DNA from 2 places in the Shimazuella sp. NTD250 genome. Region 2 is predicted to be linked to the other one. Evidence: a T-box and tRNA genes for the amino acid it is inferred to sense, from the RefSeq annotation. Region 2 holds a T-box; the other holds one or more tRNA genes.
What was found. The T-box of region 2 lies ahead of metG (methionine--tRNA ligase). A T-box ahead of a tRNA ligase gene usually reads a tRNA of that ligase, here a tRNA-Met.
Positions count from the first base shown of each region.

Region 1: it has a tRNA-Met gene. The T-box ahead of metG (methionine--tRNA ligase) is inferred to sense a tRNA for this amino acid. The anticodon was not compared.

Region 1 is NZ_JCAJZS010000001.1:36,774-44,375, forward strand. Features, by position in the region: gene AC5WOF_RS00170 (NADH:flavin oxidoreductase) at 1-651, shown strand, start outside; gene AC5WOF_RS00175 (flavin reductase family protein) at 1,263-1,880, opposite strand; gene AC5WOF_RS00180 (MFS transporter) at 1,946-3,292, opposite strand; gene AC5WOF_RS00185 (hypothetical protein) at 3,909-5,105, opposite strand; gene AC5WOF_RS00190 (hypothetical protein) at 5,453-5,605, opposite strand; tRNA gene AC5WOF_RS00195 (tRNA-Val) at 5,638-5,712, opposite strand; tRNA gene AC5WOF_RS00200 (tRNA-Ile) at 5,726-5,801, opposite strand; tRNA gene AC5WOF_RS00205 (tRNA-Asp) at 5,838-5,914, opposite strand; tRNA gene AC5WOF_RS00210 (tRNA-Met) at 5,920-5,996, opposite strand; gene AC5WOF_RS00215 (hypothetical protein) at 6,052-6,234, opposite strand; gene AC5WOF_RS00220 (phosphatidylglycerophosphatase A family protein) at 6,573-7,109, opposite strand; gene AC5WOF_RS00225 (PHP domain-containing protein) at 7,207-7,602, opposite strand, start outside.
Region 2 is NZ_JCAJZS010000008.1:13,715-21,316, forward strand. Features, by position in the region: gene AC5WOF_RS16930 (ATP-binding protein) at 1-1,177, shown strand, start outside; gene AC5WOF_RS16935 (hypothetical protein) at 1,370-2,068, shown strand; gene AC5WOF_RS16940 (GDP-mannose 4,6-dehydratase) at 2,390-3,352, shown strand; gene AC5WOF_RS16945 (winged helix-turn-helix transcriptional regulator) at 3,523-3,828, shown strand; T-box leader at 3,907-4,134, shown strand; gene metG (methionine--tRNA ligase) at 4,174-6,144, shown strand; gene lepB (signal peptidase I) at 6,322-6,876, shown strand; gene AC5WOF_RS16960 (TatD family hydrolase) at 6,904-7,602, shown strand, end outside.

The DNA.
Region 1 (7,602 bases), on a different contig from region 2:
TATGCACAAGCTGCTTCCAACGCAAAGCGGCTAGGGTTTGATGGAATTGAAATACATGGAGGACATGGTTATTTAATTGATCAATTCTTTTGGGAAAAGACGAATCACCGTACAGATGATTATGGGGGTAACCTCGTTCGTCGTACCCGTTTTGCAGTAGAGGTGATTGAGGCTTGTCGACGTGCAGTAGGAACCGATTTTCCTATTTCGTTTCGTTTGTCCCAATGGAAGCAAGGAGATTATACAGCAAAATTAGTAGAAACTCCTGGCCAGTTAGAAGATTTTTTAACACCTTTAGTAAAAGCAGGTGTCGATTTCTTTCATTGCTCTACTCGTCGATTTTGGGAACCTGAGTTTGAGGGATCCTCTCTCAATCTAGCAGGTTGGGTCAAAAAGCTAACAGGAAAACCAACCATTACAGTTGGCTCAGTAGGTCTAGATCAAGACCTTATCAGTTCAGTATTCCAAGGAAAAGAGACAAACAACACCGATATCCAGAATCTAATTACGAGACTAGAACAAGGAGAATTTGACCTAGTTGCAGTTGGTCGTGCTCTGTTGGCTGATCCTTCGTGGGTTGTCAAAATTCGAGACAATCGTATTAGTGAGATTGTGCCCTTTACAAGGGAAGTATTGAAAACATTGTTTTAGTTAGAGTAAAAAGAAAAACATAACTGGTTGAATTCTATGTTCCGATATGGCATCTCAAGTTATTTTCTATTTACTAGGAAAACAATACTAAGTCGCAATTCACTCCCTCTGTTCAAATAAATTTATCCTATCTTTTTGTAAGTGGCCTAAAAAAGAACGAATCATTGCGGTATCTTTGTAACATCTCCTTCATCAACCATCTATTTACTAAACTCGTTCAGATCATACAGGTAGTCGGTTGTTTTGATATAGATAGCAATAACCATATTATCTCTAATTCCTTTACAGGATAACTCGATTTGTTGACAACTCTACATGGTTAAAGCCGTTGGATTCTTGGGTCGATAGCCTCCTATTTCATTACCAAGCTGACCCCGTGTGCCCACGGTTTATGTATGTTGATTTCTTCTTTGCCGCGAGAAACTTGGTTTTTCGCCTGCAGAGACTATATATATAACTATAAGAACGCTAGTTTGTAAATTTACTTTTTTCAGAGGTTGGACTGGAGAAGGGAAATCCCTTCTCCTCGTCCAATTCTCGCTTTCATCCCACGATTTTTAAGCGATGGGTTTTCTCATTCGTAATGCTATAAAGTCGTGTACTTGGGAACTTCATTTTAAACGAAAGAATTTGTCCACGTAACTATAATTTCCTGCAAGACGACCTATAACTTGTAGTTTTTCCAAATCGATCTTTCCATCAAAATATAGATCATCTCTTATATGGAAAAATACTATTTGTCCAATTACAAGAGTTTCAAATCCTAAATGAATGAGTTTTACTAATTTGCACTCTAAATTAATTGGAGATTCCTTCACTCTCGGAGGGACTACCATCTCACTTTTTTCTGAATTCACACCTGAAATCTTGAATTCATCTACATTCGGTTCATACTCTCCTGAACTTGCATGCATCTTTTGCGCCAAAGAATAAGTTACGATATTTACTACGAATTCTTCTAAGTCTACTATATTTTTTAAAGTATCCTTTGTTGTACCTTCTCTTTCCCCTTCTCCAGGCCCGATTGAAATACCTATCATTGGAGGATGAGTACACAATACCTGAAAAAAGCTGAAAGGTGCTAAATTCAATACATGATTGCTACTGAGTGTTGATACCCAGGCTATTGGCCTAGGAACAACTGATCCAGCTAATAATTTATACAATTGCTTTTGATTTAAATCTACAGGGTCGATCTTCAATGATAATAAAAACCTCACTTTCTCCATTAATTTGCATATTCAAACTAGTAAGTTTTACTCTACCTAAAATTCTAATTTAACTTAGCAGATGTTTACTTAGATATATTTTCTAGAGATCGTGAAGGTGAAATCGATCGCGCACCAAACATCAATAATCCTGAGAGTAATAAAGGTAATACTCCTGCCACAAAAGCAGCAATTATTATACTATTCGAACTTACAAATAATGTAAATATGAATGAACCCAATATTCCTCCAATAGGTCCTGTAGCATTGATGATTGCGGTGCCAGTGCCACGAATTCTTGTAGGAAAAGATTCGCCCATATAGGTAAACAAAGCAGAGTAGGATCCTATTAAGAAAAATAAGCCGATACTATAAGATATCAATACGGACCAATATCCTGATGCTACAAAAAGCATATAGGTATAAGAAAGACCTGACATAAACCAAGCGAAAATAATAACACCTCTTCTTCCAAATCGATCTCCGAGATAACCATGAATGATATATCCGACGTAAGCAAGAGCATTAGAAAGAATGAGTAAAAATAAAGAGTTATTAAATGAGATACCTTTACCTGCCGTAAGAACAGTGGTCGATAAAACACTAAATATTTGAATGGCAAACCAATTTAATAAAAATGCGAGCCCAAGAAAGATAGTATGACGTCTTATATCTGGTGCGAAAAGTTGTGCAATTGTTGATTTGTTCATTTTTTGTGTATCAATACCGCTTCTCTCACCAATTTGATTTGCTTCCTCCTCTTTTCCTTCTTTTAAGAGTTTTCGAACGTGCTTAATTTCTTCAAACTTAGGAGATTCCTTTAACTTTAATCGTAACAAAATAATGATAATAGCTGGAATGGCACCTACTAAAAATACACCTTTCCAACCAACATACGGTAACAAGATAGAACTTGCAAATGCAGCAAGCAGAGCTCCGACTGGCCATCCACCTTGGATAAAACTGTAAAGAATTCCTCTTCTTTTCTCTCCAGAAATTTCAGATAAATAGGTTGTATTAACTGCTTGTTCCGAGTAACCAAAACCAGATAACGCACGAACTAGAATGAGATACAAAGGACCAATTGTAAGAGCAGTTAATCCAGAACTCAAGGCTGCTCCAGCTGTGGTAATTACTAAAGCATTACGACGACCAAAGTAATCTGTAATTGGCCCTACCGTTAAGGCAATCAGAAACGTTCCCACCGATACCCATGTTGCAATTTGCGAACTTTCCACTGTGCTCCAATGAAATTGTTCCGCTATAACTGGTAGTAGCGTCCCAAATAAAATAAAGTCATATACAGAGAATACCCAAGCAAAAAAGGCAACAATAGATGCATAGATTAGCTGAGCTCTGGAAACAGGGGATTTCCTAGAGTATGATTCATTTTCCAATTGCAAAGGGGTTACTTTACGAACGTTTTGAGACATCATAAACCCTCCCAATGATAATTTTGATACACATCCTTACGAATAAATAATTCCTTTTTTCAGGAGAATACAGATCACGAAAACGCTTTCATAAACATCTCTCCTCTTTAGTTAAAATGTGAACAATTTTTAACTTTTCTTCTGTATTAAAAAAATATCAAAGTTAAAATATAGGAACAACCAAGTAAACGAATAAAATTATGCAGAATGGCATAATAAGAAACAGGATTCCCTTTTATACAAGAAGAAACTGTGAATCCATTTAAAAAAATGTTCCTAGAAAATAGCCATCCGTATATAACAAAAAAACTCCCTATATCCAAGGAGTTTGATTGGTGGACAGTAGAGGAATCGAACCTCTGACCTCTTCCATGTCTAGTAACGCAGCAAGTTAATCTAGTTATTCCGTGCAGGAAATCCAATAAAATTGCAGGTTTTCAAAATTCCATTTGCTACTTGATCCCTTCTATTTACCCTAGTTCTCATAAGTGCGTGGTCAATTTGTGGTCAAATTCTTTCACTAAATTCAATTTGAAAAGTACAAATATGAATCTCTAGATAGAGTGGCCAGTCAGCACTGTTCATCGGTGTCTTGAAGTGCTATTTCGTTTTTGGTTTATTTTGCACTAGTACTAGCTTGAATTTGAGAAGTGATTTGTTTATGTGTAATTGATTTTATAAGTCCATCAAAGTAAGCGAATTTTTCCTCTTTATTCGCAGATATTATCGTATAATCTGCTATTAATTTCATATTACCTAATCCATGGGTCATAAGTACCTGTTTTGTTTTCCAGATTCGATCTTCCAACGTTTTTTTGCTAGATGAGTTTATAGGGGCTTTTAAATGAATATGAACTTCCATGTTTGGATCTAATACCTTAGGAAGTGGAGTGGTTACAGCTTTTTTTAGTGCTTTTTTGTAATCGATCTCCTGAGCATTCGGTTTACTGTAAGGAGTATTCACCAACACATAAATATGATCCGTTTGTTCTCCAAAAATGTTTTTGATTAGTGGAGATACTTCTTCCTCTGCTTGATATTTCCAAACATCTTCTCTTCCTAAACCATTATCAGCTATTAGTTGTTCATAAATATCAGTAGGATTATGAATATAGGCTACTGCAATAGGGCCAAACATGCCACTGCCATTCAATCCTTCTGTAAATGGGCCATTATGGTAATGAACCTCTAAAACAGCTTTTGCAAATCCATTGTCCATCAGTTGATTTCTAACCTTCCAAATAAGAGTTGATACCTCTTTTAACTGTTTGGGATCAGATATACTATGAAGATCAAGACGAATGGTAAGCTGTGGACCAGAAAAAAAACCAACTTCATATATGGATTTCTCTAGAGCACTTTTAATATTGTTTCTGATCTTCTTATGACAATCATCACATGTAAAATCTACTCGAACATACATTTGGGATATTTGGTCACCTGATACACCACTTAATATTTGTTTCACTTCATTGGATGCTTGATATTCATATAGCGTCTTTAAATAGCTATCATCACCTTCTCCTTCTTTTACAGTAAAGGTGATATCTGGTTGATCAACTGGATAAACAGTAGCACGCCAAATCATTGTATTTGGCATATCAACATTATATTCTTCACATCCACTGTCTTTGATAGCAAACTTCTTTCCATACTTTTTCTCCAATGTTTGCAATTTCTCTTGTAACTGCCCATCTTTCCCGGTGGAATAACATCGACCAAAAAGAATGGTTGATAAACTGCATCCTGTAAAAAGAGGTAAAGAGATGAATAAACAAAGAGACCAGACAAGCATTTTTTTCCACATATCCATCCCAGCCTTCTATTGCATTTTGTATATGCTCAATATAAACGAACATAATATTCTTTATATATTCAAATACTTATACAATAGGAAAATACTTGTGATTGATTTTGTTAGTAGTGACGAATACCATTTTAAAGATACCTTAAACAATACTTACACAACATATGAAAATGGTCAAAAAATGGCCTGATAAGGCCGAAATGTTTGATTGCTATCGGAAAGGCGATATATTAAAGGAGATTTTAAATGAACAAAGAACTTTACTTTACCTATCAGTGACAATATGAGAAAGGAGATTTAAAGTTTTGCCCACGTTGTGGGCACCACTTCTCAATAGAAGATTTACGATGACGTCAATTCTTTCTTGAGCTGTCTTTTCCTTTTACACTTACCCATGATGTCACCCCAATTAAAAAATTCTGTTCAAAATAATTGGGTAATAATATTTTAGTGTAATAAAGGTCTACAATCTGCATTTTCTCCGCTAAAACCCCATCTGCATACAACAAAAAAACTCCCTATTTCTAAGGAGTTTGATTGGTGGGCAGTAGAGGAATCGAACCTCCGACCTCTTCCGTGTCAAGGAAGCGCTCTCCCCCTGAGCTAACCGCCCTTATGCAACTGTATGGTGGGCCCAACAGGACTCGAACCTGTGACCGATCGGTTATGAGCCGACTGCTCTACCAACTGAGCTATAGGCCCGGAATATTTGCAATAATTGGTAAACGTAAAACGAAATGGCGGGGCTGACGGGATTCGAACCCGCGGTCTCCTGCGTGACAGGCAGGCATGTTAGGCCTCTACACCACAGCCCCATATTTGGTTGCGGGGGCAGGATTTGAACCTGCGACCTTTGGGTTATGAGCCCAACGAGCTACCGAGCTGCTCCACCCCGCGTCAGTGGCGACATTTGTTATTATACTATGGGCACATCTAACATGCAAGTATAAGTTTATAAATTTTTTCTCCATATATATTTTACTCCAAACCGACCTTTACGAGAACGAAAAACTTCTACACGATCTGGACTATCGTAGCCATAAAGCCACCAGTCTTCTTCCATACGTGCAGCCAAACATCTCGCTTGGAATTTTGTCTCATATAATTTCAACCAATAAACCCAATTTGTTGACATTTGGATAGTTCACCTCTTACTTCTAGTGTACCTAATTACTATCTGTTTCATGCTTAACGGACGCTTCTCATCCGAATGTATGATTCCTCATCGCAAAAGGATATACCTTTAAAAATTAATATTTATTTCATTTGTTATTCTTAATCATTTATATTTTGGATAAAATGGACACCATGCTCCACTCCTGCACATACAAAAAAAATTCATCTCCATACCTTATTATTACAGGCAGATGCTTGTTAGCTGTTCCCTCCTCCATTTAACCGAGTTTAGACACTCGGTTTTTCTGTATAAAAAAAGAGGTTCCATTTAGATAGATGGAACCTCTACATCGTTTGCTACAAATAAGCATCAATATCTTCCATTTCTTCTTCGCCTTCTTCTTCATCCCTCAGTCTATGTGCAATTCGTCCTGAAGCTGCTGCTGCAATGCTTGCAACTAAATCATCGATAAAGGTATTTACTGGACCATTTTTTGTCGTGTCCAGTTCTTTTATAATGCCAATTTTATGTTTATCTAGGTGTCCGAAAGTAGTAACTGCAATACTTCCATACCCAAAAACAGAGCCAAGAGCTAGTGTTTCATCACACCCAAATAATCCTTCATCAGAGCGAACCAGTGATAGCAATGGTTCAGACAGCATATCTCGTTCAGCTAAAATGTCCAATTCGATTCCCACTAAAATAGCATGTTGAATTTCACGTTTTTTCAAAACCGCAAGGACACTTTCCACACAAGCTTCCAACTGTAGGTTTGGAGCATAAGGTTTCTGCATCTGATACACAATATCTGCGATGGCGGCTATCGAAACACCACGATCTTTTAGTTTTTGCATAACAGCCATTTTGATTTCCTTGTTTAAAACTTTTCTCATTTTTATACTCCCCCTGTTTCCAAATCATAAACGAAATACTTTAGAAAGGAAACCCAATAAATTAAAATAAAGCAGTGTCTGAAGGAGAGTATCAAACTTATTTATTCGCTGCTGCCCTGAGTCTTTCTACTGTACTATAAGGTGTGGTGCATGTGCCTAAATTGGCATGATGCATTTGACCATTTCGTACACCATGATAATCCGAACCTGCAGTCGGAATAAGATTAAATTGTTCAGCCAATGCCTCATATCGAATTTTATCTTCTTCCGTGTGATCAGGGTGATTCACTTCTATACCAGTGAGTCCCATTTCGACAATGGTTGGGATGAGATCATCGCGATGATATATCCCAGGATGGGCCATGACTGCTACTCCACCTGCTTCTTTGATTGCTTGAATGGCTTCATCTGGGGATGTATTATTTAGCCGAACAAACGCTACACCATCTGTACCTAAATATTTATCAAATGCTTCATTTAAATCTCCTACCAG
Region 2 (7,602 bases):
GAAAAAAGCTGCTCCCTTGCAGTCTAAATTCATTCGGTTGGCTGTCGGGAAGGAGATTGGTATTTCATTTGAAGCATTGACAACCAATGATCTCATCAATCTTTTGCGTACAGTTGGTGATCAATTTTCAGAGGCAATGACAAATGTGGTGCAGATGCTGCATAAGCCGAAGGATTCATTTACCTCATTTAGTGATCGAATTGCTAATTTAGTAGAAGCATTAGAAGAGGGGAATGCGTTTGATCGCCAAGGTAAAAGGGATAGTATTTCTTATGCAGAGGGACAGCGAGCGATAGATTTACAGGAGTTGAAACGAAAGTATGGGGATTTACCACTAGCTTCAATCAAAGGTGTTAGGTGGCGTTTGATGCGTTTAGAGCGTGCTGGTCTTTTCCACCAAGATATTCATTCTATTGAGCGTGGTCTCGAGCAAGGGAAACTAGTAGTTGTTCAAGGACCGTCATGGGTGCTGCAAGTATTTGCCAACTATGTGATAGGAAGCTTATACCGCAAACGCCGAGAGTACAAAGATGCTCGGATGAATGGGGAAGAAGGACACTTCTTTCCACCGTTTGTTATTGTGACAGATGAAGCGCATAATTTTGCACCTAAAGCGATTGATTCACCAGCGAAAGCGATTATCAAAGAAATTGCCCAAGAAGGGCGAAAATATGGTGTTTTTTTAATACTTGCTACTCAAAGGCCGACCTTACTCGACGAAACGACTACTGCTCAACTTAACACCAAATTTGTTTTTCGAACTGTTCGGGGAACAGATATTGCTACATTAAAAGAAGAGACAGATCTCACTCAAGAAGAAGGCAAGCGGCTTCCATACCTTCGCTCAGGAGATACTTTTGTGTCATCAGCAGCATATGGAAGAACATTATTTTTACGTATCCGCGCGGCATATACAAGAAGCCCTCATCTGCTCAATCCATTTGATGAACTTCGCCAGCTTCAATCGAGTAAAACAGAAGAATTAGTTGATTTATTAAAAGCAAAGATGCCATTTTTTGATACAGATCTGATGATGGTTTTAGCGGATGTCAATCGTGAATTAGGAAAAAGTTGGGATGTCGTTCGGTTAAAAGAAGAATTAGAGACCTTAGGAAGAAGAAAACAGATTAAAATCAAAGTGACACCTTTTGCTACACAATATGAAAAAGTAAAGTAATGATTTTGACTGGCAAAATAAGATTAAAACCCATATTTCGCAAAGCAGAACCTTTTATCCTGGTTATTTGAAGGGATAAAGGGTTTTTATTTATTTAAGATGAAAAACGGTAAAACTATCATGAATACTGTGAATATAGTAAAATATTAACATGTATCATGAAGATAAAATTGCATATAAGGAATGAAGAGGATGATCAACAAAAATATTACAATTGCTGTAGTGGTTGCCGTCGTTGTGACGATTGGTATTTCTATTGGTATAGGAATAAACACGGACAATAATGCTGATAAACAGAAACCTAGTGAACAGGATACAACATCTACTGTGGATACAAATACATATACCATGCAACGAGATTTAACCCAGTATGAAAGACATGCTATGGAATATTTATTAGAAGCAACTTTTTCCACTGATTTGAATATAAAAAAGTTAAATGAATTAGGTGGTTGTGAGGAAGATAAATGTGAACTACTAAATAATTTATATGATAATGGAAATATAACGGGAAAATTTCCATCATTTATCTCTAAACCTGGTACATATTATGTTGGATCAGATATAGCAAATCAAGCTCCTGATGGTCAGGGACGAGTGCTTGTCTTAATTTTGATTCCCCCAAATAGTATGGAAAGCATGAAATCAAAAGAACCTCCCAGTGTATCTCTTCCAATATATCCTGATTCGAATCTGATTGTATTCCATTTATCCAAAAACGATGTTGGAAGAATAGAATTTGAGTTATATGATGATTATAGTTTAGATGGTTATAAAAAATATTACGAATACAATGATTTCATAAGCTCTAAAGTTGGACAACTCATTACAAAAGAAGCCAACTTAGATTGGCGAGCAGTGAATGTACAGTCTAGGACTAAATTCCAGTAAATATTTCCTTATAAATGGTTCAAATCATTCCTCCTACAGTTTATAAGGTAGGAGCTTTATTTCGGTATTAATAACTAATTATTACCAAGTCAGAATTTTTTTCTGCTATGTGATAAGATGATTTTGGTTTCTTTCTGTAGAGATAGTTTTTATTGTCTAATGTTTAATAGTTATTTTTAGATAAAGTTTTCTATTAATCAAATATATAGTAACGTAATAAAAAGGCTTGTTACAGAGTGAAGAATGCATAGAAAGGACTGTCTAAAGAAAGATTTTTAACTAAGAGAGATGGGAATTCCCATTCTAACGGAGTGTGAAGAAATGAAATTGTTGATCACTGGTGGTGCTGGTTTTATTGGAAGTAATCTTATACAACATTTATCGCTGTTTACCCAGTATAAAAAAATAGGTGTGATAGATAATTTTGATCCATTTTACCCTGCCGAAGTTAAGAAAAAGCGAATAAAGAAATGGAAAAAAATACCCAGCGTTCAATTGTATCAGGCGGATATTCGAGATGAGTCTCAAATGGAGGAAATTTTTCAAGCAGAAAATTGGGATACCATTATCCATTTAGCGGCAGTTCCATGTGCTCGATCTTCAATTGAAGACCCTGCGCTTTATAGTGATGTTAATGTAACAGGCACTGTACAAATGTTGCAATTGGCGGCAGAACATCAAATTAAACGATTTATTTTTATTTCTTCCTCTTCTATATATGGTTCTGTTGATGAGCCTTATCCATTTCATGAAGATGAGATTGTGTCTATGCCTGTTTCTCCATACGCCACTTCGAAATGGGCTGCAGAAAATTACTGCCAGTTGTTTTATCAACTTTATGGTTTTGATATCACAGTTCTAAGGTTGTTTACAACATTTGGGCCAGGGCAGCGCCCTGACATGGCGATGCACAAGTTTGCAGAGCAAATGATAGCGGGTAAACCAGTTACTATCTTTGATCCAGATAGTACGAGAGATTATACATATATTAGTGATGTTGTAGAAGCGATTCGTCTATCTTTGGAGTGGACGAATGGCTACCAAGTATACAATGTAGGGTCGGGTATATCTGTGAACATTATGCAGATGTTAGATGTTTTGTCTAATGCCCTGGGAACAAAACATGAAGTAAAGGTACTCGGGGAGCAAGATTGTGAAGTAAAACATAAGGTAGCCGATATCCGGAGATTAGAACAGTCTATTGGTTTTCGTCCTAAAGTTACATTTCAAGAAGGGATATTATTATTTGCCAATTGGTTTTTGGAAGAAAAGCGTTTAAAATAAAAACTACACAATATTCAAATAAAATATATCAATTAAAGGATGGAAGATTTACATTTTAGTTAAGGGGAATGCAATCAGTCAATCGTTTCTATCTTACAGTAAGATTAGTTTGAAGCGCTTATTCCATTCTGTTATAGAAACTCTGGTGAACCAGATAGGGGTAGGTGACAATGGAAAAAATAAAACAGCAGCATATAGATGTTATTCGTAAAGCTCTTCAATTGATATCAAAGAAGTTATCATTTCCTATCATCTCCCAATTGCATTATGGTCCCATGCGTTTTAACCAATTGAAGCAAAAGTTTGCTGAGATGAGTGTTACTTCTTTGCGAGACACACTGCTGCATCTCGAGAAACATAAAATGATAAAGCAGGAAATATATGCAAAAAAGCCAATAAGAATGAAGTATTCTTTAACTAGAGAAGGAATTGAATTTATTCAAGTTCTGTTAGGAATTCGTAAGTGGAGCGATTGAGATATTTGTGTAGTTATGGTGGAATAAAGAAGCACGGCTTGCTTTCTACTTGTTTTTTTCGATATAATAACGAGTGAAAAAATGTCCATGATTAGGATGAGTACTTATTGATCCCTATCAACAGAGAGCCGGGTGAGGTGAAAGCCGGTATAGGAGAGAAGAAGGAACATGGCCTAGGAGACGTTTCTTTGAAATGTTTAGTAGAAGAAAACGGTTTACCCTCGTTACTGGGTATTAGAGATGTGGAAAGGATTTGCATTTCCACATGAATTTGGGTGGTACCACGTGAACAATCTCGTCCCTTTTATAGGGGCGAGTTTTTATATTTTTTAAAGGAGAATTGCGATGAGTAACCAAAAAACCTTTTATATTACGACTCCTATTTATTATCCAAGTGACAAATTGCATATCGGTCATGCGTACACTACAGTAGCAGGAGATACCATGGCACGCTATAAACGGCTTCGTGGCTATGATGTGATGTACTTGACAGGTACAGATGAACATGGACAAAAAATCCAGAAAAAAGCGGAAGAAGCTGGCAAGACTCCACAGAAATTTGTCGATGATATTGTAGTAGGAATCAAAGAGTTGTGGGGGAAACTGGATATCTCTTACAATGATTTCATTCGCACTACACAAGATCGCCACAAAGTAATTGTACAAAAAATATTTGCTCAGTTGCTTGAACAAGGGGACATTTATTTAGGAGAATACGAAGGCTGGTATTGTATTCAATGTGAGGCGTTTTTCACGGATCGACAAGTAAAAGATGGGAAGTGTCCAGATTGCGGTCGTCCTGTAGACCGAATCAAAGAAGAAAGTTACTTTTTCCGGATGAGCAAGTATGTAGATCGCTTGTTAAAACATTATGAAGAGAATCCTGATTTTATTGAACCAGTATCTCGCAAAAATGAGATGATCGAAAACTTTATTAAACCAGGTTTAGAAGATTTAAGTGTTACACGAACTACTTTTGATTGGGGTGTACCTGTTCCTGGTAATCCCAAACATGTTGTGTATGTATGGTTGGATGCACTGGCTAACTACATCACAGCACTTGGCTATGGAACAGAAGATACAACGAAATTTGATAAATACTGGCCTGCTGATGTACATCTTATTGGAAAAGAAATCGTTCGTTTCCATACTATTTATTGGCCCATTTTCTTAATGGCACTAGGTTTACCATTACCCAAAAAAGTTTTTGGACATGGATTTTTCTTGGTAAAAGGAGAAAAAATGTCCAAGTCGAAAGGAAATGTTATTGACCCAGTTCCTTTAATTGAACATTTTGGGCTCGATGCAGTAAGGTACTATATGCTTCGTGAAGTTCCATTTGGCAGTGATGGAATGTTTACCCCAGAGGCATTTGTAGAGCGTATCAATGCAGATCTGGCCAATGATCTTGGAAATCTACTTCATCGAACTTTGACTATGGTAGAAAAATATTTTGATGGTGTTGTGCCGGAATATGTTCCAAATGCGACTGAATATGATCAGGCATATGTGAGTTTAGCTGCTGAAACGGTTCGAAAAGTAGAAGATTCAATGGAAAAAATGCAGTTTTCAGTGGCACTGACACAAATTTGGGACTTGGTGCGTGCTGGAAATAAATATATAGAAGCGACTACTCCATGGAACTTAGCAAAAACGGAAGAAACACGAGAAGCACTTGGTTCGGTGCTCTATCACTTGTTGGAAAGTCTAAGAGTAGTTGGTATTTTGATTCAGCCGTTTATGACCCAATCACCAAAAGCAATGTTTCGTCAATTACAATTAGCTGATGAAGAGCTTGTTTGGGATTCGATTCATCAGTTTGGGAATACCCAATCAGGTAAAAAAGTGAATAAAGAAAAACCTATTTTCCCTCGTTTGGAAGTAGAAAAAGAACTCACAGCTATTGCACAGCTCATGGATCAAGCAGCAAAGCGTCGCGGGGAGCCTGAAGTAAAGGCAAATGAGGAGAAAGCAGCAGAAAAAATAGAAGATGATTATATTTCTATTGATGACTTTGCTAAAGTAGAACTTACTGTAGCGGAAATTGTCGCTGTTTCCCCAGTAAAAGGAGCTGATCGTTTATTACAGCTTCAATTGGATTTAGGAAGTGAACAACGTCAAGTCGTATCAGGTATAGCAGAATATTATACAATAGAGCAGTTAGTTGGGCAAAAAGTGATTGCAGTTACTAATCTAGCACCGGTAACATTAAGAGGTGTTCGATCGGAAGGAATGATTCTCGCTGCCAAAAAAGGAAAGAAACTCGTGCTGTCTACGGTATCGGATGACATTCCCAATGGCACAAGGGTGAAATAATTACGAGAAATATGCTATGATGGCTACAATCCACTGTTTTTGTCGTGGTCCCCTTAATTGTATTTTTGTTTCTGCAAGGAATGGGGTATATCTTAGGATGGATAGAGCCTGCTAAGATGACTGGTTTATGGGACTAGTTCCGCAGGAATTGCCACTTTTTCAAGTGGTTAGAAGTTAATGAAAGAATATTTTAAAGGACGTGACCAGATGTCGACTGCTAATGGCTCTGTGAAAAGCTCAATTATCGAATGGGGAGTAGCAGTAATCTCTGCTCTATTAATTGCAGTAGTGATTCGTTATTTTCTTTTTGCACCTTATGAAGTAAATGGAACATCTATGTATCCAACTCTCGATGGTAATGAATTATTGATCGTAAATAAATTCATCTATGATGTGAGCAGCCCACAATATGGGGATATTGTTGTTTTTCATACCAACGAGCAACGTGATTTTATCAAGCGTGTAATCGGTTTGCCTGGGGATAAGATCGAAGTGAAAAATGGACATGTCTATCGTAATAACAAGCAATTGAATGAATCCTATATTGCGGAAGAAATGATCGGTGATTTTGCCCAAGTTACTGTTCCGAAAGGTCATCTGTTTGTTTTGGGAGATAATCGGAATAATAGTAAGGACAGCCGTATCATAGGTGCTGTGGATGACAGTGCGGTTGTTGGCCGTGCAGACGTTGTTGTAATGCCATTTAAAGAGTTTCGTCTATTAAATAAATAGTTAGGGTAGAAGTTAGGGGTTAAAAAGATGCTGTTCGAAACACATACACATCTGAATGACAAGCAATTTGATGAAGACCGCCAGCAGGTGATCAAGCGAGCTACTGACGCTGGTATTTCTTATATCCTAAATATCGGATATAATCGAGAAACGATTCCAAGCTCTATAAAGTTAGCAGAAACATACCCCTTTTTCTATAGTTCTGTCGGATGGCATCCTCAAGATGCCATTTCTTGTACAGAAGAGGATCTAGAGTGGCTCTTTTCTCTTACGCATCACCCAAAAGTTGTTGCAATTGGGGAAATCGGTTTGGATTATTATTGGGATACTTCCCCAAAAGATGTTCAACATGAAGTATTTCGAAAGCAAATACGGCTTGCCAAAGAAGTAAATCTGCCCATCATTATTCATAATCGAGATGCGGATGACGATGTGATCCGTATTTTAAAAGAAGAAAATGCAGACGAAGTGGGCGGCGTCATGCACTGTTTTTCAGGAGACATCGCATTGATGGAAACTTGTATCTCCCTTAATTTTTCTATTGGTATAGGTGGACCAGTGACTTTTAAAAATAGACCTGTGCTTAAAGAAGTAGCTAGTAGCGTACCACTGGATAAGTTATTGCTGGAGACGGATTCTCCATATCTAGCTCCACATCCGTACCGTGGGAAAAGAAATGAAACTGCATATGTACGTTTAGTGGCGGAAGAAATTGCAAAACTTCGT